3 regions of the Shewanella sp. GJ50-10 genome follow, and region 3 is predicted to be linked to each of the others. Evidence: predicted binding sites of a transcription regulator. Region 3 holds the regulator's gene; each other region holds the start of a gene.

Region 1 (7,433 bases), 950 kb from region 3:
CTGCAGCGGTAACAGCTTCAAAATGAGCAAAGTCAAAACGTAAACGTTCAGGGTTAACCAAAGAACCTTTTTGATTCACATGGGTTCCCAATACATTGCGTAAAGCAGAATGCAGTAAATGGGTCACAGAGTGGTTTAATTGCGTGCGGTGACGTAATTTCTTATCCACTTCTGCCGTAACGGTTTGACCAACAGATAAAGTACCTGCAGTCAGCTTACCTTCATGACCAAAAGCTTGACCAAATATTTGAGTATCGGCAACTTCGAATACATTCTCATCAATTGTCAGTTGACCTTTATCACCAACCTGGCCGCCTGATTCTGCATAAAACGGCGTGTTATCTAGTACGATAACAGCCTCTTGTCCTGCGGAAAGTGACTCTACAGCAACACCTTCAACGTAGATTGCAGTTACAGCACCTTGACCATTTAATTCGGTATAACCACAGAATTCAGTCTCACCTTCGATTTTCAAGCCACTATTATAATCAGTACCAAAGTTACCAGCTGCTTGTGCACGGCTTCTTTGTTCAGCCATTGCTGTTTCGAAACCTGCTTCATCAACGGTAATATCACGCTCACGACAAACATCTGCAGTTAAATCCACAGGGAAACCATAAGTGTCGTATAGTTTGAACGCTGTTTCGCCATCAAGTACCTTAGTGCTTAATTCGTTTAATGCGGCATCTAAAATACCTAAACCACGTTCTAGCGTTCTAGCAAATTGCTCTTCTTCTGCTTTTAATGATTTTTCAATTATTGCTTGCGCTTCAACAAGACCTTTACCTGCATCGCCCATCACTTCAATCAGTGTTGGAAGTAACTTATAGAAGAAAGTGTCGTTGGCACCAAGCTTGTTCCCGTGACGAACTGCACGGCGAATGATACGACGCAGAACATAACCACGGCCTTCATTCGATGGCATAACACCATCAGCGATAAGGAAAGAACAAGAACGAATGTGATCGGCAATTACACGTAATGATTTATTCTCTAAATCTTCTACGCCAATGATCTCAGCCGCTTTTTTGATTAACGCTTGGAAAATATCGATTTCGTAGTTTGAGTGTACGCCTTGCATAATGGCAGCAATACGCTCAATACCCATACCTGTATCCACAGAAGGCTTTGGTAGCGGCTTCATTTCACCGTCTGCTTGACGGTTGTACTGCATAAATACGATGTTCCAGATTTCAATGAAACGGTCACCATCTTCTTCAGGAGTACCAGGACGTCCGCCCCAAATGTGCTCACCATGATCATAAAAGATTTCAGAACATGGCCCACAAGGACCTGTATCACCCATTTGCCAGAAGTTATCTGAAGCGTATGGTGCGCCTTTATTGTCGCCAATACGGATAATATTCTCTGCGGCTACACCGATTTTCTTATTCCAGATTTCAAATGCTTCATCATCAGTATCGTAAATAGTGACGCATAATTTTTCTGTTGGTAATTTCAGTGTTTGGGTTAAGAAGTTCCACGCATAAGAAATCGCTTCTTCTTTGAAGTAATCGCCAAAGCTGAAGTTACCTAGCATTTCGAAAAAAGTATGGTGACGAGCGGTATAACCCACATTGTCTAAATCATTATGTTTACCACCAGCACGAACACAACGTTGTGACGTTGTCGCACGTGTGTAACCACGGTTTTCTAAGCCAAGAAAAGCTTCTTTAAACTGGTTCATACCTGCGTTAGTAAACAATAACGTTGGGTCGTTATGAGGTACTAAAGAGCTACTATCTACAACTTGGTGTCCGTTGTTACCAAAATACGCTAAAAATGCGCTTCTTAATTCTGTGGTGGTCTGAAACATGAAATCGCCCTAAATGGATAAATTCTATTTATCTTGAAGCTGTATACCAGCTCGAATATTGGCAACATTATATACTTAAACAAACTGAAGGTGCGAGAATCTAGCGGCTTAGATTAGCGTTTTTCTTACATTGAATAGCGATTGAGCTAATCGGCTATTCAATTTTACTGACGAAAATCCCATGAGAAATGACTTAATAGCTTATATTGGGGCTACTTTGGCAATTAAACTGATCGTTTTCTCGCCAGGAACTACATGATAAAACCCGCCTGACTCAGATAACTGCTCGCATCGATATTTAATGCCATGCTCAAGCTGCCAAAACTCCGCGATAATGGGTATAACAGTACCTATAACACTGTCTTTTTTAATTACATATAAAGTGCAAAGTATCTAAATAAATGGTGGGTTCACTGCTTAATTTAATAGCAGCTTGATTTAATAAATGACCATCACCGTATACCAAGTGAGTTAGTTTTTTACTTCGCTAATTGTACGTTTTCATTACTTTTACAGCTTCATATGCTGATAAAAACAAAAAATCGCGATGGGCTGTTGCCAATCGCGATTGATATTTAGCTAGGTTTAAACGGGGTAATGTAAATAAAACTAATGTTGCTTAACCACCACGATTCAACCTATAACCAAACTTGTTTAGAAAACTTCACCAGTTTCTAAGTCAATGTTTTCATCTGACTCAGCAGGCGCCGCTTCTTTTTCTTTGCTTAACAGCATTTGGCGAAGGTTAGCTTCAATTTCTTGTGCAATAGCTGGGTTTTCAACTAAGTATTTACCAGCATTAGCACGGCCTTGGCCAATTTTATTACCTTGGTAGCTGTACCATGCACCTGCTTTTTCTACTAGCTTATGCACAACACCTAAATCAACTAGCTCACCTGTACGGTTAATACCTTTACCATAAAGGATTTGGAATTCAGCTTGTCTAAATGGCGCAGCAATTTTGTTCTTAACCACTTTAACGCGGGTTTCGTTACCCACGACGGCATCGCCATCTTTAATCGCACCTGTACGACGGATATCTAAACGAACAGAAGCGTAGAACTTAAGTGCGTTACCACCAGTCGTCGTTTCTGGGTTACCAAACATAACACCAATTTTCATACGAATTTGGTTAATGAAGATAAGCAATGTATTTGACTGCTTAAGGTTACCCGCAAGTTTACGCATTGCTTGGCTCATCATACGTGCCGCTAAGCCCATATGTGAATCACCAATCTCACCTTCGATTTCAGCTTTAGGCGTTAATGCAGCAACTGAATCGACAATGATAACGTCAACCGCACCAGAGCGCGTTAATGCATCACAAATCTCCAGCGCTTGTTCACCAGTATCTGGTTGAGAACACAAAAGGTTATCAATATCTACGCCTAAGTTTTTAGCGTAAATAGGATCAAGAGCATGCTCAGCATCGATAAACGCACAAGTTTTACCTTGACGCTGCGCTGCAGCAATCACTTCAAGTGTTAAAGTTGTTTTACCAGAAGACTCTGGACCGTAGATTTCTACGATACGACCCATTGGTAAGCCACCAGCACCGAGTGCAACATCCAATGAAAGTGAGCCAGTAGAAATAGTTTCAACATCCATTGTGCGATCAGCGCCCAACTTCATGATTGAACCTTTACCAAATTGCTTTTCAATTTGGCCTAGTACGGCATTTAACGCTTTCTCTTTATTTGGATCTGCTTTCATTCTCTTTATCCCTTTTAAGGTGACTCTGTTCGACATGCGAACTTGGTAACGAATAAATTTGTCTGTCTAACGATATGAGCTCAGTATACTGTATAATCATACAGTATCAATAGTTACTGTATACTTTTTTGACATTTATTCATCCTTAAAATTTTAAACCATTAATAATCAGAGCTTTAAATGAGATAAAAATATTAACCTAACAAATGCCCATGCTAAAAAACCACTGTATACAATAGTTACTGTTTTAGTAAACGATTGAGTTACAAGCTATTTAATTTGTTGAAAATATCACTAATCATATCCTTAAAAGTCACTGTATGAAGATAGCTTATTGGGAATCAAACTAAATATTGTTAAGATGAGCGCCGTTAATAATTCCATGTTAAAGCCAGATTAAGAGCAACGACTTAATGACTGTAAATGAAGACTCAAGTTTAGAAAAGCATACTCCAATGATGCGTCAATATTTAACGCTTAAAGCACAGCATCCTGAGATGTTGTTATTTTATCGTATGGGGGACTTTTATGAATTATTTTATGAAGATGCCAAGTTGGCTTCTGAATTACTTGGGATTTCACTTACTGCAAGAGGTAAAAGTGGTGGCAATGCGATCCCAATGGCAGGCTTGCCCTATCATGCAGTTGAAGGTTACCTCGCAAAACTGGTTCAAATAGGACAGTCTGTCGCCATTTGTGAGCAGGTTGGCGATCCTGCAACGAGTAAAGGTCCAGTAGAGCGTAAAGTTGTACGAATCGTAACACCAGGTACCTTAACCGATGAGGCTTTGCTACAAGAAAGACAAGACAATTTACTTGCAGCTGTTTATCAAGGTAAAACAGGCTTTGGCTATGCGACCTTAGATGTATCATCAGGTCGGTTTGTGGTTGTTGAGCTTGAAAATGCAGAAACGTTGGAAGCTGAATTACAGCGCACAAGTCCAGCAGAGCTACTTTATAGCGAAGACTTGGTTGATCGCCACTTAATCGAAAACCTGAAAGGAATAAGACGCAGACCTGAATGGGAATTTGATTACGATACTAGTATTCAGTTATTGCTAGAGCAGTTTGGTACAAAAGACCTTCACGGATTTGGCATAACAAACGCAAGACTGTCGCTGCAAGCTGCTGGCTGCTTAATGCAATACGTCAAAGACACCCAAAAAACGGCTTTACCGCATATCAATAGCATCACCATGTTTAACCAGGCTGATACTATTATTCTAGACGCTGCCACAAGACGTAATCTTGAGTTAACAGTAAACTTATCAGGGTCTCGGGACAACACACTTGCATGGGTGTTAGATAAAACAGCTACACCGATGGGCAGCCGTATGCTGCAACGCTGGATACATCAACCCCTTCGAGACCAGCAACATATCAGCCGACGCCAACAAGCTGTTGCAGAATTGATTGAAACAGGTTTATACGCCGATTTACACCAGCAATTAAAAGCCCTTGGCGACATTGAACGTATTATGGCCCGTTTGGCGATACGCAGTGCGCGTCCTCGAGATTTTGCACGACTACGCCAAGCATTAGCATTATTACCTGAGATTCAACAAACCTTAAGCCATTGCAATCAAGATGAAGTAAAACGATTAGCAGGGCTACTTGGTGAATTCCCAGAGCAACAACAGCTATTAGAAGCGGCCATTGTAGATAGCCCACCTATGCTTATTCGTGACGGCGGCGTTATTCGCACTGGCTATAATGCACAGCTCGATGAATGGCGCGGCCTTAGTGAAGGTGCTAATGATTATTTAGTGCAAATGGAAGCTCGTGAAAAAGAGCAAACTGGCATTAACACCTTAAAAGTCGGCTATAACCGAGTCCACGGTTATTACATTGAAGTGAGTCGCTTACAATCAGATCAAGTGCCGCTGAGTTATCAGCGTCGCCAAACTCTGAAAAATACAGAACGATATATCACTCCAGAGCTTAAAGAGTACGAAGAAAAAGTACTTTCAAGCCAAGGCAAAGCGCTGGCAATTGAAAAACAACTTTGGGAAGAGCTATTCGATCTAATCTTACCTAAATTACACGAATTACAGCAATTTGCTCAAGCGGCATCAGAATTAGATGTGCTTAGTAACTTTGCAGAGCGAGCTGAAACCTTAGGTTATCACTGCCCTAAAATCAGCAATGACATCGGTATTGATATTGAAGCTGGTCGTCACCCTGTTGTCGAATTAGTCAGCCAAGCCCCGTTCATTGCTAACCCCGTAGTGTTAGCACCAGAGCGACGTATGTTGATTGTTACTGGTCCCAATATGGGTGGTAAATCGACTTACATGAGGCAGGTTGCACTAATCACCTTAATGGCTCATATCGGCAGTTTTGTTCCTGCACAAAAAGCGGTTATTGGTCCTATCGATCGCATATTTACTCGTATTGGCGCATCAGACGATCTTGCTTCTGGTCGCTCAACCTTCATGGTAGAAATGACCGAAACAGCTAATATTTTACATAATGCCACGTCAAAAAGTTTGGTGTTGATGGACGAAATTGGCCGCGGAACATCGACCTATGATGGATTATCTCTTGCTTGGTCAGCAGCGGAATATTTAGCCGAAAAAGTGGCAGCATTAACTTTGTTTGCAACCCACTACTTCGAGTTAACCCAATTGCCAGAGCAAATGACAGGTGCAGCCAACGTACATTTAGATGCTGTAGAACATGATGACACGATTGCCTTTATGCATGCAGTTCAAGAAGGCGCTGCTAGTAAAAGCTATGGTTTACAGGTCGCATCTCTAGCAGGTGTTCCAGCTCATGTGATTAAAGCCGCGAAACAAAAACTGCATATGCTTGAAAGCAGAGACTTGGCAAACACTCACCAAGTACCCATTCAAGAAGCACTTAACCTGACAATGCCAGAGCCTCAATCATCAGCAGCCACAGAAAAACTCAGCCAAATTAATCCTGATGATTACAGCCCTAAACAAGCACTAGACATGCTTTACGAGCTTAAAAGACTAGCCAGTTTGTAAATAAAGCCACTTTCCTAGTAAAACAAAAAAGCCGCTACGATAAACTGTAGCGGCTTTTTACTATCATTAATTCGGTGTAAAAGGCTTACTTTTCAAGTGATTTTAACGCATCTGTATCAACATCTTTCATCACTTCACGCTCTAATGCATGTTGCTCAGCTAAGTCATTACTTTTCTTTTGTTGTTGCAATTTTTGCTGCTCAATACTCATTCTGACTTGTCGCTGAATTGACTCTTGCTCTGTTTCACATTGCCTAAATCCGTCACTCCAACCTTGGGCATAATCAGTTTCAGCATTGAAGCGTTTAACGTCTTTTTTGAATTCATCAAACAAGCTACCACCCGCTTTATTACCACTATCACAGCCATCTTGAAAACCATCAGCATAAGCCAACGGATAACCTTGCTCAATCATACTATCGCGGGTACTTTGACAAGCTGAGATAATTAATAAGCTAAGCGGTAATAATAGTAATATGACTTTCTTATTCATCTTCAACCTCATATCGCTGGGTTAATTAATCAATAAAAAAGGGCATAAATGCCCTGTTTAGTTTTAGAAATTTTAAAAGTATTAACTTCTAAACAATGCTTCTACTGACAAGCCTTGAGCACCTAAAACATCTTTCAATCGTTTCAATGCTTCTACTTGAATTTGACGAACACGTTCACGTGTTAATCCAATTTCAGCACCAACATTTTCTAATGTAGAGGGTTCATAACCGAGTAAACCAAAACGTCTTGCTAACACTTCACGTTGCTTGGTATTTAACTCGTTTAACCATCCTACTATTGAATTAGATAAGTCTTCATCTTGTACTTTATAATCTGGCCCAACAGAATCATCATCAGCAATCACATCAAGTAAGGCTTTATCATTATCGCCACCTAATGGGGTATCTACTGAGGTA
Region 2 (7,433 bases), 930 kb from region 3:
TCAGATATTTTATTAAGTATGCCCACCAGTGACTATGATTTGGCAAACCAACTGATCCATCCACCAACTCAAAAAGCACTGTTAACAGAGAAAACTCAAGACGTGGTTTATGAGCGTAAAAAATTAAGCGTGCTAGCGGTTGACGACAATCTTGCAAATTTAAAGCTAATCGATACTTTATTAAAAGAAATCGTTGTCAACGTCATATCCGTCAACAACGGTGATGATGCGGTTAAACATGCTAAGCAACAAGCATTCGATGTCATCTTTATGGACATCCAAATGCCAGGAACAGACGGTATTACTGCAACCAAACTTATTCGCCAAGAGTCTCTTAATCGCAATACACCTATTATTGCAGTGACGGCTCACGCTATAGCTGAAGAGCGAGAATTGATTTTAGGCAGTGGTATGGATGGCTACTTACCAAAACCGATTGATGAAGCCGCACTTAAAGGCGTCATCGACCGCTGGATCAATAAACCTAAGTTCACCCATTTCGATATGCATACCCTTAATTGGGAGCTGTGCTTAGCGCAAACCAATCAAAAGCCCGACTTGGCTATCGAGATGCTACAGATGCTAGTCGACTCTTTACCCGATAGTGTTAATGACATCGAAACCGCATTAAAAGATGCCGATAATGAACTAATGCTGCAAACAGTTCACAAACTACATGGCGCTAGTTGCTATTGCGGAGTCCCTAATACTCAAAAGCTTTGCCAAGAGATAGAATCAGCACTGAAGAAAAAAATCAGCCTTGATGATCTAGAACCGGAAATACTAGAGTTACTTGATGAGCTAACTAAGGTAGAATCAGCAGCAAATCAAGTGATATCACAGTTATCAGCGGATGTTCCCAATGAGTAATAAACCCGGTTTTTTTAAACGCTTAAAAGCGTTATCTTTACCTCAAAAGCAATTATTTGCGACCGCACTTTGTCAGCGCATGCTGCCTAACTACCAGTTATTTTCTGAAGTATGTGAGTTTGGCGAGCCAAAAATGTTAAGTACAGTACTCGATTTGCTTTGGCAGTCTCAGTACGACAAGAAGCTTAAGTTCAATTACGATATCCATTTACAACGCCTTGAAGACAATACTCCTGACCCAAGTGACTTTGAAGCCTATGGTGTATACCCTGCGATGGATGCAGCTGTTGCACTCACAACGCTTCTGGGTGGTATCCAAGGTAAAATAGAAGAAGACATTACTAACATCAGCAAGCTATCATCAAGCACAGTAGCAAACTACATTGAAGCGATCAGTGTTGAAGAGTTACAAGATGAGCTAAATGAAGAAGTGGTTGAGGAATTTGTTTTTAATCACCCAGTGATGAAGGAAGAAAAAGAACTGCAAGGTATGTTATTGGATATTATCGAAGACAATCCAAAACTAACGACTGACTTCATTAAAGAATTACGCAAAGAAATTGTCGAAGCTGGTGTATCCAATATTGGCATTAGTGTTCAACAATAATTTAAATGTTATTGTTTAAAGGAGTGGCTCAGATAGTCGCTCCTTTTTTATTTGCGCCATTTAGTTCACTTTCTAGTACTTCATATAATACTCAGTATCACTCTCACGTGTTTCATTATCGGTCAAACACGTTAAAGTAAGACTTAAATCTCATTTTGAATTAGCTTGTTTCGAGTACACTCATTTAATCAGGGCAGTTATACACTTTATTTGTACTTAAATGACTTGTATTTTGAGTTGCAAAACTTGCTGATTCATTAGTAGCTAACATAAACACTTTTCTGTTGTTGATAAAAGTGACCTATTAGTAGGACTCCCTTCTCAATAGCAGCCACAGTATAAATTGAGCTTATTGGTTCTACCTATGCTTATCTATAACTCATCAAAGAAGGAATGAGGGATGCCTAGTATTCTTACCCCTCTTATCGCTGTATTCGGCATCATGCTATTAGGTTTTGTTGTCCAAAAACTAAAAGTATTACCTCACGATACCGATTTTACATTGAATGAATACGTGTATTACGTTGCCTTCCCTGCAATCCTTTTTATTGCTTTAGCCGAAACAGACATCAACGAAATTTTGCAATGGGGTTTTATTTTTTCGTTCGGCGCCGCAATGATTATCACCTACTTTGTCACCGTTGTTATTTCACTGATGGCAGATAAAAAACAATCAGCGCTTGCGGCAATTAGAGGCCTAAATACCAGCTTTGGTAACACGGCCTTTATCGGTATTCCTTTGATGATGATGCTCTATCCGGGTAACAACCATGCAATTACAGCTGCAGCGATTGCCAGCTTATTATCCATAGTCATGTTTGCCTTTGCTATGGTGAGTATGGAGCTAGCCATTAATAAACAGCAAAAACGTCACCCCATTATTATCATGTTAAGTGCACTCATCAGTAACCCTATCGTAATAGGCTGTGTGCTTGGGGTCGCAGCTTCAGCAGTTAAAATTCCTATTCCTGATAGTCTCAGCATGATGATGCGACTTATCGGTAATACATCTAGCCCTTGCGCCCTGTTTGCAATCGGAATGGTATTAGCTAAAGCAATGCATGGCGGCGTAGAGCCATCAGAGCCTAAGCGCCACATTGCTATCGAAATGACAGTACTAAATATCTTAAAACTCGTATTTCAGCCCATTATCGCTTACGCCTTATTACGGTATTTTAATGTTGATACTGAGTTACTTATCATGGGTGTTATTTTGGCAGCACTTCCTACAGCAGCAAGTGTTTACTTACTGGCTCAGCGCTATCAAACCAACGGTTTAGCCAGCGCAAAATGCATACTTATTAGCACAATAGTCACCTTTATCACTTTGCCGATCATTGAAAAACTGCTTCATCATTTAATTTGAAGCGTTTAGTGATTGTTTAAATAGAGATTAAAATCCGAACAGTAAAAATCTTCCACCAGCACTTTACTGTATCTATAAACAGTGTAAACTGTTTATAGATACAGTGGTTTGATGATTATTCACACAAGGATTGATTATGCTTTGCCAATTAAGCATTAATAATTTCGCGATTGTACGTTTCCTAGAACTCGATTTTAAAGCCGGCATGACCAGCATTACAGGTGAAACGGGTGCAGGTAAATCCATTGCTATTGACGCATTAGGTCTGTGCTTAGGTAATCGAGCAGATGCTAATACGGTAAGACCTGGCGCGAATAAAGCTGAAGTTAGTGCACGGTTTACTCTGGATGATGTTCCTTTCGCTAAACGTTGGCTTGAAGATAATGATCTAGATGTGGAAGACGAATGTATTTTACGTCGGACTATCAGCGCAGACGGTCGTTCTCGCGCTTACATTAATGGCAACCCTGTACCACTTTCGCAATTAAAAGCACTGGGGCAATTGTTTGTCGGTATTCATGGACAGCATGCGCATCACGCCATGCTTAAAAGTGAGCATCAACTAACCTTACTCGATAGCTATGCCAACCATAAACTCTTACTTGATGCTGTTAGTAAAAGCTACCAACGCTGTAAAAATATCGAAAATGAGCTAAAGCAATTACAACAAAACCAGCAAGAACGCATCGCCCGAAAGCAATTGGTACAGTATCAAGTTGAAGAATTAGATGAATTCGCGTTGTTACCTGGTGAGTTTGAACAAATTGAACAAGAACATAAACGCCTAGCAAACGGTACTGACTTAATTGAAAGCTGCCAAAATACCCTGCAACTTCTCAGCGAAGATGACGAACATAATGTTGAGTCATTACTTAATCGTGCTGTAGGCTTTGCTGATAACTTACAGAGTTTTGACCCTGCACTTAAAAATATTGCCGAGATGCTTAATGAAGCGTTAATTCAAGTTCAAGAAAGTAGCAGCGAAGTCCAAGATTATCTCAGTAGAATTGAACTCGACCCTGAGCATTTTGCCTTTCTTGAGCAACGTATTTCTAAAGCAATGCAACTGGCTAGAAAGCATCATGTACAAACCGAGCAACTTGCTGAACATCATCAACAACTAAAAGCAGAACTCACAGAGTTAAGTAATGATGCTAGCCGTCTTGATGAAATACAGCAGCAAGTTGATGACAGTAAACAAGCTTACATCCAAAATGCACAAAAACTCAGCCAGAGCCGTTTACGTTACGCTAAAGAGCTCAATAAATTAGTGACTCAATCAATTCATGAATTGAATATGCCTAAAGGAAAGTTCTGTATCGCTGTTAACTTTAACCCTGAAGTTCAGTCTTTAACTGGCAGTGACCAAATTGAATTTCAAGTCACCACTAATCCAGGGCAACCACTCCAACCTATTGCCAAGGTGGCATCAGGTGGTGAGCTCTCACGTATCGGTTTAGGCATTCAGGTGATAACAGCTAAAAAGGTTTCTACTCCAACCTTAATATTTGACGAGGTTGATGTGGGGATTTCAGGGCCTACAGCTGCTGTCGTCGGACGAATGCTTAGAAGCCTTGGCGAATCTACACAGGTGATTTGTGTAACCCATTTACCGCAGGTTGCAGGGAATGGTCATCAACATATGCTAGTGAATAAATTTACCAAGAGTGGCGGCACAGAAACCCAAATGAAGCCATTGGATAAAGAGCAGCGTATTAGTGAGCTAGCAAGACTGCTTGCTGGTGATGTTATTACCGAGAATACACTCGCCAATGCGAGAGAGCTATTGCATTAACAATTAAGGCTGATGAGCTTTAAAACAATGTAATTTCTTGAGTTTAAGGAACCAAACTAAAAAGCCCACAATTAAGTGGGCTTTTTATATAAATTTGACGTAATTAATAGAGCTTTAAAACCGTTCTTACTCAAAACTAAAGACTTCATTTACACAAAGTAATAAATAGCCTGCAGACAGATTAGCGCAAAGATTCCTGCCAGCACATCATCAATCATAATACCGAAGCCGCCGTGTACTTTGGCATCTAGCCAACGAATAGGCCAAGGTTTAAGAATGTCAAAAAAGCGAAACAAGGCAAAACCAACTACCATCCATATCAGCCCTGCTGGCGCCGCTATCATGGTGATCATTAATCCTGCGACTTCATCCCAAACAATAGCTCCATGGTCATGGACTCCCATGTCTTTTGCAGCTTTATCACAAATATAAAAACCTACTAGGGTACTGATGACAGTGATAATAATAAAAGCCGTTAAGCTTAAATGTCCCATTAAATACACTAAAGGCACTGCAGCAAGGGTACCAAAAGTACCTGGGGCCTTAGCAGCCAAGCCACTACCAAAACCCAGCGCTAAAAAGTGCACTGGATTTTTTAAAGATAGCTTTAATACTGCGGGATCAGTTGATAATAATTTCATTAAAAATGCTCAAAATGTTTCGAGTCGAGTTCAAAAGGTTGACCATCGGCTACCAGTCGTAATTTATCGCCTGCGCAAATTTGACCAATTTTGACAAACTTAACACCAGCATGAATTAACGCTGTATCCAATGCTCCTCGCTGCGACTCAGGTACAGTAAATAGTAGTTCATAGTCTTCACCACCTGTCAGCGCATAATTGATCGCTTCGTTTTTACCTACAGACTCAAGTAGTGATTTCGATAACGGTAACTCATTCACATCAATAATGGCACCCACATTAGAGGCTTTTAAAACATGTTTAATGTCTGAGTTTAAACCATCTGATAAATCAATCGCGCTGGTTGCTAATGTTCGAAGCGCTTGACCCGCAATGATCCTTGGCGTTGGATGATAATGGCGATTAATTAAAAAACCTTTGTATTGAGGATCAACCTCTTTTTTGCCCAGTAGCACATCTAGACCTAAGGCTGAATCACCTAAAGTACCAGTAACATAAATCCAATCGCCAATTTTAGCGCCACCACGAGTAAGTGCTTTACCTGTTGGCACTTGCCCATGAATGGTGATGTTTATACAACGAGGTCCACGCGTCGTGTCACCACCAATCAAACTCACGCTATAGTATTCAGCAGCCTCAAACAAACCTTCACTGAATTCTTGTAACCATTGGTTATCAACATCAGGCAAAGTTAATGCAAGTGTCATCCAGGCAGGATCTGCACCCATTGCTGCTAAATCTGACAAGTTTACCGCAACAGATTTATAACCAAGCTCATGCGCTGGCATCGTGGGTAGAAAGTGAATGTTTTCGACGAGAGTGTCGCAAGAAATTGCGATTGATTTGTTTTCGGCAGGTTGCACTATTGCGCAATCATCGCCGATACCGAGATGCACATCACGGCGCTGCTGGCCTTTATCACGGAAAAATTGTTCAATAATTTGGAATTCTTTCACGATAAATCTGGTACGGTTGCCCGCCCACCTATATTTTTATAGAAGTATCTAAGCCATACAAAAACGGTATCCGAAGATACCGTTTTCATTCATTACTTGCGAGTAACAAGCTTATCTAGCATACCATTGACAAACTTATGGCTGTCGTCAGCACCAAACGCTTTCGCTAATTCGATACCTTCGTTGATAGCCACTTTAAATGGCACATCTTTACGATAAGTTAATTCATATGCAGCTAAGCGCACAATGGCTTTTTCAACTGGAGATACATCTTCAATGTCACGATCTAAGTGAGGCTTTAGAAGATCATCAAGTTGATTTGCTTTCGTGGCTACACCTGATAGCAATTCACGAAAATAAGCTACATCAACACCGTTAATGTTTTGCTCAGTTAAAAATTCATGTTCAACATCAGCAACGTTATTCTTGCTTAATTGCCATGAATAAATAGCTTGAACAGCTAAACGGCGTGCCTTACGGCGCTCTGAAGGCTTCATTACTTTTCCTACTACTATACCAACTGTTGTTCTAATTCTTGCAGAACGTTAACCATTTCAAGCAGACCTAGGGCAGCTTCAGTGCCTTTGTTACCTGCTTTAGTACCAGAGCGTTCAATTGCTTGCTCAATGGTATCTGTGGTCAACACGCCAAATGAAACTGGGATATCAAACTCTAAAGCAACTTGAGCTAGACCCTTGTTACATTCACCTGCAACTAAATCAAAATGCGGAGTACCACCACGAATCACTGCACCAAGTGCAATGATACCGTCAAACTTTCCACATGCAGCAACACGACGTGCAGCAAGTGGTAATTCAACAGCGCCAGGAACACGAACAACAGTAATGTTGTCATCTTCAACCTGACCAAAACGTTTTAGTGTATCTATTGCGCCATCAAGCAGACTCTCAACTAAAAAACTGTTGAAACGCGATACTACGATCGCAACTTTGGCATTTTTTGCTTCGATATTACCTTGAACTACGTTCATTATCTTACCTAAATTAGCTAAAGCACCCAGCTCTGGGCAAAAGTGGCGGTATAATACCACAGCAAAATGCCCTGAGTCCTGTGCAATTAATGATAAATGTTAACTTCACTAAATTAGTGAATTATTCTGCAATGTAATCAGTAACTTCTAAACCAAAGCCTGACAACGAATGATAATGTTTCGGTGAGCTCAATAGACGCATTGTGC
Region 3 (7,433 bases):
CTGACAGTTTCAGACAATAGCATTAACTGGGTAATATTACCTTGATTGACTTCAAACTCAGTTGTACCAGTAATCAAACCTTGCTCAACAAACAAGTCCAAGACATGGTCGACATATGCAGGTAAGTCTTCAATCCCCATAAACAATTCTGCTTTTAGTAATGGGTAGAAATCATTGACGATGCTATGGATCTTCTCACGGCTATGTTCTTCGTATTGCACTAAACAACTAGCAATTAACGAAGGTACAGCCATCAAGTGAATAATGTTATTTCGGTAGTAGCTCATTGCAATAACAGCATGCTCTTCAATCGCAATAATTTCACCAAGCTTATCGCTAGTTGAAGTGAACTTTTTAAGTGACAAACATTGCTCAACCACTTCAGTAGGATTACCTTCCGCTACTGAGGTATAGCCGGTATAAGGCACCTCTTTTAATAGCTTAAGATATAAATCTAACTGTCTTTCAAGCTCGCCGCGCTCTAGCGCATTTTGCTCAGAAGCCAATAACACCATACTGGTTAATGTGACTGAGCTGGCCGCTGCGGCGCTATTAATGTTAGTCATCACTTTATTGGCAAGTGTATTTACCGCTGGGGTTAACCAAGTTGGTTTTTGCTCAGGATCTTGTGCAATTTCTTCGCGCCAATCAGGTGCTTGTTGGTTTAAGAATTGCTGCACGTTAATTGGCTCACCAAAGTTCACATAGCCTTGGCCGAAGTTACCTAATTTACGTAACGCACCAAATACCTGCCATACCGATTCTTTTTGCTTTTTCTTACCGCTTAATTCTTTGTGGTAAGTCGATACTTCCATCACGTGATCGTAGCCTAAGTACACTGGCACTAGTGTTACTGGACGCTCGATACCGCGCAGCACACTGTTCACTGTCATTGCTAACATGCCAGTTTTTGGCGCGAGTAAACGACCTGTACGTGAACGTCCACCTTCAGTGAAGTACTCAACTGAATAGCCTTTAGCAAATAATTGGTCTAAATATTCTCTGAATACTGCGGTGTAAAGCTTATTACCGTTAAAGCTACGACGAATAAAGAAGGCGCCACCACGGCGGAACATCGGTCCTGCTGGCCAGAAGTTCAAGTTAATTCCAGCAGCAATGTGCGGTGGAACCATACCTTGATAATAGAGAATATAAGAGAGTAATAAGTAATCCATGTGGCTACGATGACATGGTACATAAACAATTTCGTGACCATCATGATGCAGCTTACGAACTTGCTCAGCACTCTTAATGCTAATGCCGCTGTATAACTTGTTCCATAGCCAAGTTAAAAAGCGCTCTGCAATACGAATCAGGTTATCAGAGTAATCGGCAGCAATTTCATCTAGATATTCAATGGCCTTTTCACGCGCCTTTTCTTCAGAAATCTTCTTGTTCGCCGCTTCCTCTTGAATCGCTTTAGTGATCGACTCAGATTTAAGTAACGAATTAAACATCGCTTGACGGTTTGGCAATTGTGGCCCCGTCATCACTTTCCGCTGACGTCGGAAATGCACTCGTGCAACACGAATTAACTTGTGAGCAATGCTGACATCAGTGCCGTGCTCATCAGCCATATAACGCAAAGACATCGCGTTTGAGAATTGAATAAAGTTATGACGACCTAAGAATAAAATCATTAGCCACTTGCGAAGCCAAGTCGGGTTTTCACGCTCGAATACGGCAGCGGTCATGGTGTCATCTTCTTTACCAGGAATACGTCCCCAATAAAGGCTAACTGGCACCAATTGAATATCTAACTGTTTATTCTTTTGGTGTAAGTCGAGTAATTTGGTGAAGTTGGCAACAAACTTCTCGCCACTATGGCGTTTGCCAAATAAAGGTTTACGGCCTTCAACACACACAATTCTTGGTGTGTTCAGCCCATCAATATCCAAACGCTCATAAGGACTAGGTAGATTGTACTTTGCAGTAATTTCATTTAGCGCCGCGATATCACTCAGCGACTCTGTCTTCATGACATAGACCACTGGTTTTTCAGGATCTAGGTTTAAGTCAGCGAACGGATCTTCAGGTACAACAACACTGTGCACCATTAGTTTCTGAATCCAACGCAACGATTTAGCAATGATAGAATCTGGTTTTAACATGAGTATTCGCATTATCAACAACGATTTATTGCGCATAGGATACCAGAATCTTGGTGGGATTCACTAACCTGCTTATATGTAGTTAACAATTAAGCATCAAACTGAATCCCCTTACGGCTAATTAGATAAGCAAATAACTCGCTTATTTATGCTTATCAAAAATAAACCACAGTACTGTATAAATATACTGTATCGACTAAAAACCGCATCATTTGTACATCAATGATAATTTAATCAAAATAAAAACCTTTTCAACCAAAATAACTTAAACTATTGATTTTAAATATATTTAAGTTAAACCAACCAGTTATAGATGAATTTTAATCGGCCTCATTCTTAAAATTCATTGGTTAATACTTGCGCGACCAAGGATACTGTATATAATGACAGTCACTGTATAAAAAAACAGGAATCAACATGAGACCTTTAACGCCACGACAAGCTGAAATTCTAGAACTAATTAAATGTAATATTGCCGAGACAGGTATGCCGCCTACTCGTGCAGAAATTGCCACTAGATTAGGCTTTAAAAGTGCTAATGCTGCTGAAGAGCATTTAAAAGCACTTGCTAAAAAAGGTTGTATCGAAATTATTCCTGGTACTTCACGCGGTATCCGCATGATTCAGGAAGAAGAGGAAGTCGAAGAAGGCTTACCACTAATCGGTCAAGTTGCCGCTGGTGAACCTATCCTCGCAATGGAGCATGTTGAGCAATACTTCCAAGTTGATCCTGAAATGTTCAAACCTAATGCTAATTTCTTACTACGCGTTCGTGGCGACAGTATGAAAGATATTGGCATTATCGAAGGTGACTTACTGGCTGTGCACAAGATGCAACAAGCCAAAAACGGCCAAGTTGTCGTTGCCCGTGTTGATGATGATGTCACCGTTAAACGTTTTGAAAAGAAAGGCAATGTTGTTTATCTGCACGCAGAAAATGAACAATATTCGCCGATAAAAGTTGATTTAACATGCCAGAGTCTCACCATTGAAGGACTTGCTGTTGGCGTTATCCGAAATGGAGGTTGGTTATGAACACATTATTAGGTAATGCTCCGCGTCACCCAGGTTTATGGGTAGATATGACCTCAGCCACAGCGCCTGTTAAGCAAGGTATTGAAACCAAACAAAGTGCTAATCAAGGCATCACTGAGCTAACCCAGTTATGCAGCCAGTTAGCAGTATTAAGTCAACAAGGCCGTTGGATTGTATTGATTAATCCACCACATATTGGCTATAAGCAAATATTGGCCAATGCCAATGTTCGTATGGATCGAGTATTACTTGTTCATACCAAAGATGAAGTTGAAACGCTTTGGGCAATGGAAAAAGCATTAACAAGTGGTACTTCCAGTGCGGTTATTACATGGACAACACCATTAGATGCTCGTGATAATCGTCGCATTCAGTTAGTCGCTAAAAGCGCTTTGGCACAAGGTGTGATCATTGAAGATGTAAATACTCACTTACATGATGAACATATGAGTGACAATACTTCAGCAGCACCATCAAGGTTAAATTTATCTGCTTTCCACTAACCGAATCTCTCTTGAAAAAGCCCTTCATTACTGTGAAGGGCTTTTTTTACGCCTTTTTTCAGCAAATTAGATGATAAAGTGATCTTGATCAATATTTAATCTCCAAGTAATGTAGTTAACAAGAGGCTAACAAATTGTTATCACTCTTGAGTTAATAAAACGATAAGAAGCTACAAAACGCTGTAAAAATTGTGCTGGTACCATGCGGTATAGAAAGCCTTGAATAAAAAGCGTCAATTTAAGAATTGAAAAGTTCAGTATTAGGTACAAGTGTGGCCACCATAACCCAATAAAATAATCGAGTATTGATACTCGCAGCCACCGTGTACTTTGAAGTGATCAAACTTTTTCGGGAATTAGAGAAGTTTGCATAGAGCAGAGTATTACTGTGTGACTTTTCCTTGTTGTTATTGCAAATCGCAATTGGCAGAGGAGTGGTCTTGTGAAGCGATTGTTGTATGGATTAATGGTGCTGTTATTTGCAGTACCGCTTGCTGCGGCTGATATGCCGCTTAACATGACACAAGGTGTGACAGAAATCAGTGGTAAGGTTTATGACCTCCATATGATTATTCTATATATCTGTTGTGCGATTGGTGTTGTGGTCTTTGGGATCATGATTTACTCGATGATCTATCACAGAAAATCTAAAGGCGCTAAACCTGCCGATTTTCATGACAGTACCAAGGTTGAAATAGCATGGACTGTCGTGCCATTTATCATCCTTATTGGTATGGCAATTCCTGCCACTAAAACTCTGATAGCTATGGAAGACCCTAGTGATGCAGATTTAACCATTAAAGTTACCGGCTCTCAGTGGAAATGGCATTACAGCTATTTCAACGAAGATGTCGAGTTCTTCAGTTTACTTTCAACGCCAGCAGAGCAAATCCAAGGTTCAGCTGAAAAAACTGAAACATACTTACTGGAAGTCGATAAGCCACTCGTATTACCTATTAATCGTAAAGTGCGTTTCTTGATGACCAGTGATGATGTTATTCACTCATGGTGGGTACCTGCATTCGCGGTTAAAAAAGACGCTAATCCAGGCTTCATTAATGAAGCATGGACAAAAATCGATAAAGTCGGCACCTATCGCGGCCAATGTGCTGAATTGTGCGGAAAAGATCACGGCTTTATGCCTATCGTGGTTGAAGCACTTTCTGAAGCCGATTATGACCAGTGGTTAATTGACCAAAAGCAGCTAGCTGTTGATGCTAAAGCTGCAGCAGAAGCCTCGCTTACGCAAACACTCACATATGATGAGTTAATGACTCAAGGTGAGAAAGTCTATATGGGCGTTTGTGCCGCATGTCACCAACCTAATGGTGCTGGTCTTCCTGGTGTATTCCCATCTCTTATTGGTAGCCCTTTGATTAAAGGTCCTGTTAGCGATCATGTTGATATTGTGGTTAACGGTAAAGCAGGTACTGCGATGCAAGCATTTGCTAAACAGCTTACTGCGACTGAAATTGCTGCTGTTGTGACTTACGAGCGAAATGCTTGGGGTAATAACTCTGGCGATGTAGTGCAAGCCGCTGATATCAATGGTGGCGGTTCTGCGGCAAGTTCAGCGGATTCCGCAACTGACCAAACCGCAACGCCTGTAACCTTACCTGCTGAAATTAATCCGGCAAATGTTGAACAAGCCGTAACCGAAGCCGCTGCAGAAGTTGTGGAAGAAGTTAAAGCAGAAGTCGTACTAGATGATCTGACCATGGATGAACTTATGACCATGGGCGAGCAAGTCTATATGACCAATTGCGCCGCATGTCATCAAGCTGCAGGCACTGGATTACCGGGTGCTTTCCCTTCACTAATCGGTAGCCCAGCCATTACAGGGCCAGTTGAAGGACACATTGAAGTTGTCGTCAATGGTAAGGCTGGTACTGCAATGCAGGCATTTGGTTCTCTACTCACACCGCAACAACTCGCAGCAGTAATTACTTATGAGCGTAACGCTTGGGGTAATGACTCCGGAGATGCTGTACAGGCTTCTGACGTTGATGGTCATGGAAAGTAAGGGATTAAAATGAGCACTATTACACAAGATACAACCGAAGCTCATGATGGTCAGTCTCACGATGACCATGGCCATGATGATCACCATCATGGCGCGCCGAAAGGCATCATGCGCTGGATTTTAACCACTAACCATAAAGACATTGGTTCATTATATTTGTGGTTTAGTTTTTTAATGTTTCTCACTGGCGGTGCAATGGCGATGGTTATCCGCGCCGAATTGTTCCAACCAGGTTTACAATTAGTTGATCCAAACTTTTTCAACCAAATGACCACAGTTCACGGACTTATCATGGTATTTGGTGCCGTTATGCCAGCCTTTACCGGCTTGGCTAACTGGCTTATTCCTATGATGATTGGTGCGCCGGATATGGCACTACCTCGGATGAATAACTGGAGTTTTTGGATCCTACCATTCGCGTTTGCCATTCTATTAAGTTCGTTATTTATGGAAGGCGGTGGCCCCAACTTTGGTTGGACATTCTACGCACCACTATCAACTACCTACAGCCCTGATACCACTGCACTATTTGTATTTTCAGTACACATTATGGGAATAAGCTCAATTATGGGCGCGATCAACGTGGTCGTGACAATTGTGAATATGCGTGCACCAGGTATGACTTGGATGAAGTTGCCACTGTTCGTATGGACTTGGTTAATTACTGCATTCCTGTTGATTGCGGTGATGCCCGTACTCGCAGGTGCGGTCACCATGGTCTTAACTGATAAATACTTTGGTACCAGCTTCTTCGATGCTGCAGGTGGTGGTGACCCAGTCATGTTCCAGCACATTTTCTGGTTCTTCGGTCACCCTGAAGTTTACATTATGATTTTACCCTCATTCGGTATTATCTCCGCCATTGTGCCAACCTTTAGCCGTAAAAAGCTATTCGGTTACTCCTCGATGGTTTACGCCACCTCAAGTATTGCGATTCTGTCTTTCTTGGTTTGGGCGCATCACATGTTTACTACGGGTATGCCAGTATTCGCTGAGCTATTCTTCATGTATTGCACCATGCTGATTGCGGTGCCCACAGGGGTGAAAGTGTTTAACTGGGTTGCAACCATGTGGCGTGGTTCAATTACCTTTGAAACCCCAATGTTGTTTGCAGTGGCCTTTATTATTCTATTCACGATTGGTGGGTTTTCTGGATTGATGCTGGCGATTACACCTGCGGATTTCCAATACCATGATACTTACTTTGTTGTGGCGCATTTCCACTACGTACTCGTAACGGGTGCAGTGTACTCCATTATGGCTGCGGCTTATTACTGGCTGCCGAAGTGGACTGGTCACATGTATAGCGAAACCTTAGGTCGCTGGCATTTCTGGTGTAGCACCATTTCAGTCAACGTGCTGTTTTTCCCAATGCACTTCTTAGGTCTTGCGGGTATGCCGCGTCGTATTCCTGATTATGCGATTCAATTTGCTGATGTTAACCAAATTGTCTCAATTGGTGGGTTTGCATTTGGTTTATCACAACTAATCTTCCTTGCTGTAGTCATTAAGTGTGTTCGAGGTGGAGAGAAAGCTGCGGATAAACCTTGGGAAGGCGCCGAAGGACTAGAATGGACCATCCCAAGTCCAGCACCTTATCACTCATTCACTACACCACCAGAGGTAAAGTGATATGAGCCAGCCAACAAAATCAAACCGTAAATTATTAATAGGTCTCGTACTGGGTTCTATCGGTATGTTCGGCTTTGGTTTTGCGCTAGTGCCGCTTTATGACGTGCTGTGCGATACCTTGGGGATTAA

What was found. Region 3 encodes LexA, which represses DNA repair genes until DNA is damaged. Its sites were predicted from a motif close to TACTGTATNNNNATACAGTA; they were not measured.
Region 1: the regulator LexA is predicted to act here: its motif matches at 3,616-3,635, upstream of recA (recombinase RecA).
Region 2: the regulator LexA is predicted to act here: its motif matches at 2,908-2,927, upstream of recN (DNA repair protein RecN).

What each region holds. Positions count from the first base shown of each region.
Region 1 covers NZ_JBVVSS010000001.1:3,288,696-3,296,128, forward strand. The annotation lists gene alaS (alanine--tRNA ligase) at 1-1,816, opposite strand, end outside; gene recA (recombinase RecA) at 2,471-3,529, opposite strand; gene mutS (DNA mismatch repair protein MutS) at 3,943-6,522, shown strand; gene AC0L4E_RS13910 (hypothetical protein) at 6,608-7,015, opposite strand; gene rpoS (RNA polymerase sigma factor RpoS) at 7,097-7,433, opposite strand, start outside.
Region 2 covers NZ_JBVVSS010000001.1:3,312,399-3,319,831, forward strand. The annotation lists gene barA (two-component sensor histidine kinase BarA) at 1-870, shown strand, start outside; gene AC0L4E_RS13985 (YjaG family protein) at 863-1,477, shown strand; gene AC0L4E_RS13990 (AEC family transporter) at 1,878-2,843, shown strand; gene recN (DNA repair protein RecN) at 2,980-4,638, shown strand; gene AC0L4E_RS14000 (phosphatidylglycerophosphatase A family protein) at 4,788-5,279, opposite strand; gene thiL (thiamine-phosphate kinase) at 5,279-6,235, opposite strand; gene nusB (transcription antitermination factor NusB) at 6,328-6,732, opposite strand; gene ribH (6,7-dimethyl-8-ribityllumazine synthase) at 6,747-7,226, opposite strand; gene ribBA (bifunctional 3,4-dihydroxy-2-butanone-4-phosphate synthase/GTP cyclohydrolase II) at 7,348-7,433, opposite strand, start outside.
Region 3 covers NZ_JBVVSS010000001.1:4,240,435-4,247,867, forward strand. The annotation lists gene plsB (glycerol-3-phosphate 1-O-acyltransferase PlsB) at 1-2,111, opposite strand, end outside; gene lexA (transcriptional repressor LexA) at 2,529-3,146, shown strand; gene AC0L4E_RS17915 (cell division inhibitor SulA) at 3,143-3,649, shown strand; gene coxB (cytochrome c oxidase subunit II) at 4,092-5,672, shown strand; gene ctaD (cytochrome c oxidase subunit I) at 5,682-7,304, shown strand; gene AC0L4E_RS17930 (cytochrome c oxidase assembly protein) at 7,306-7,433, shown strand, end outside.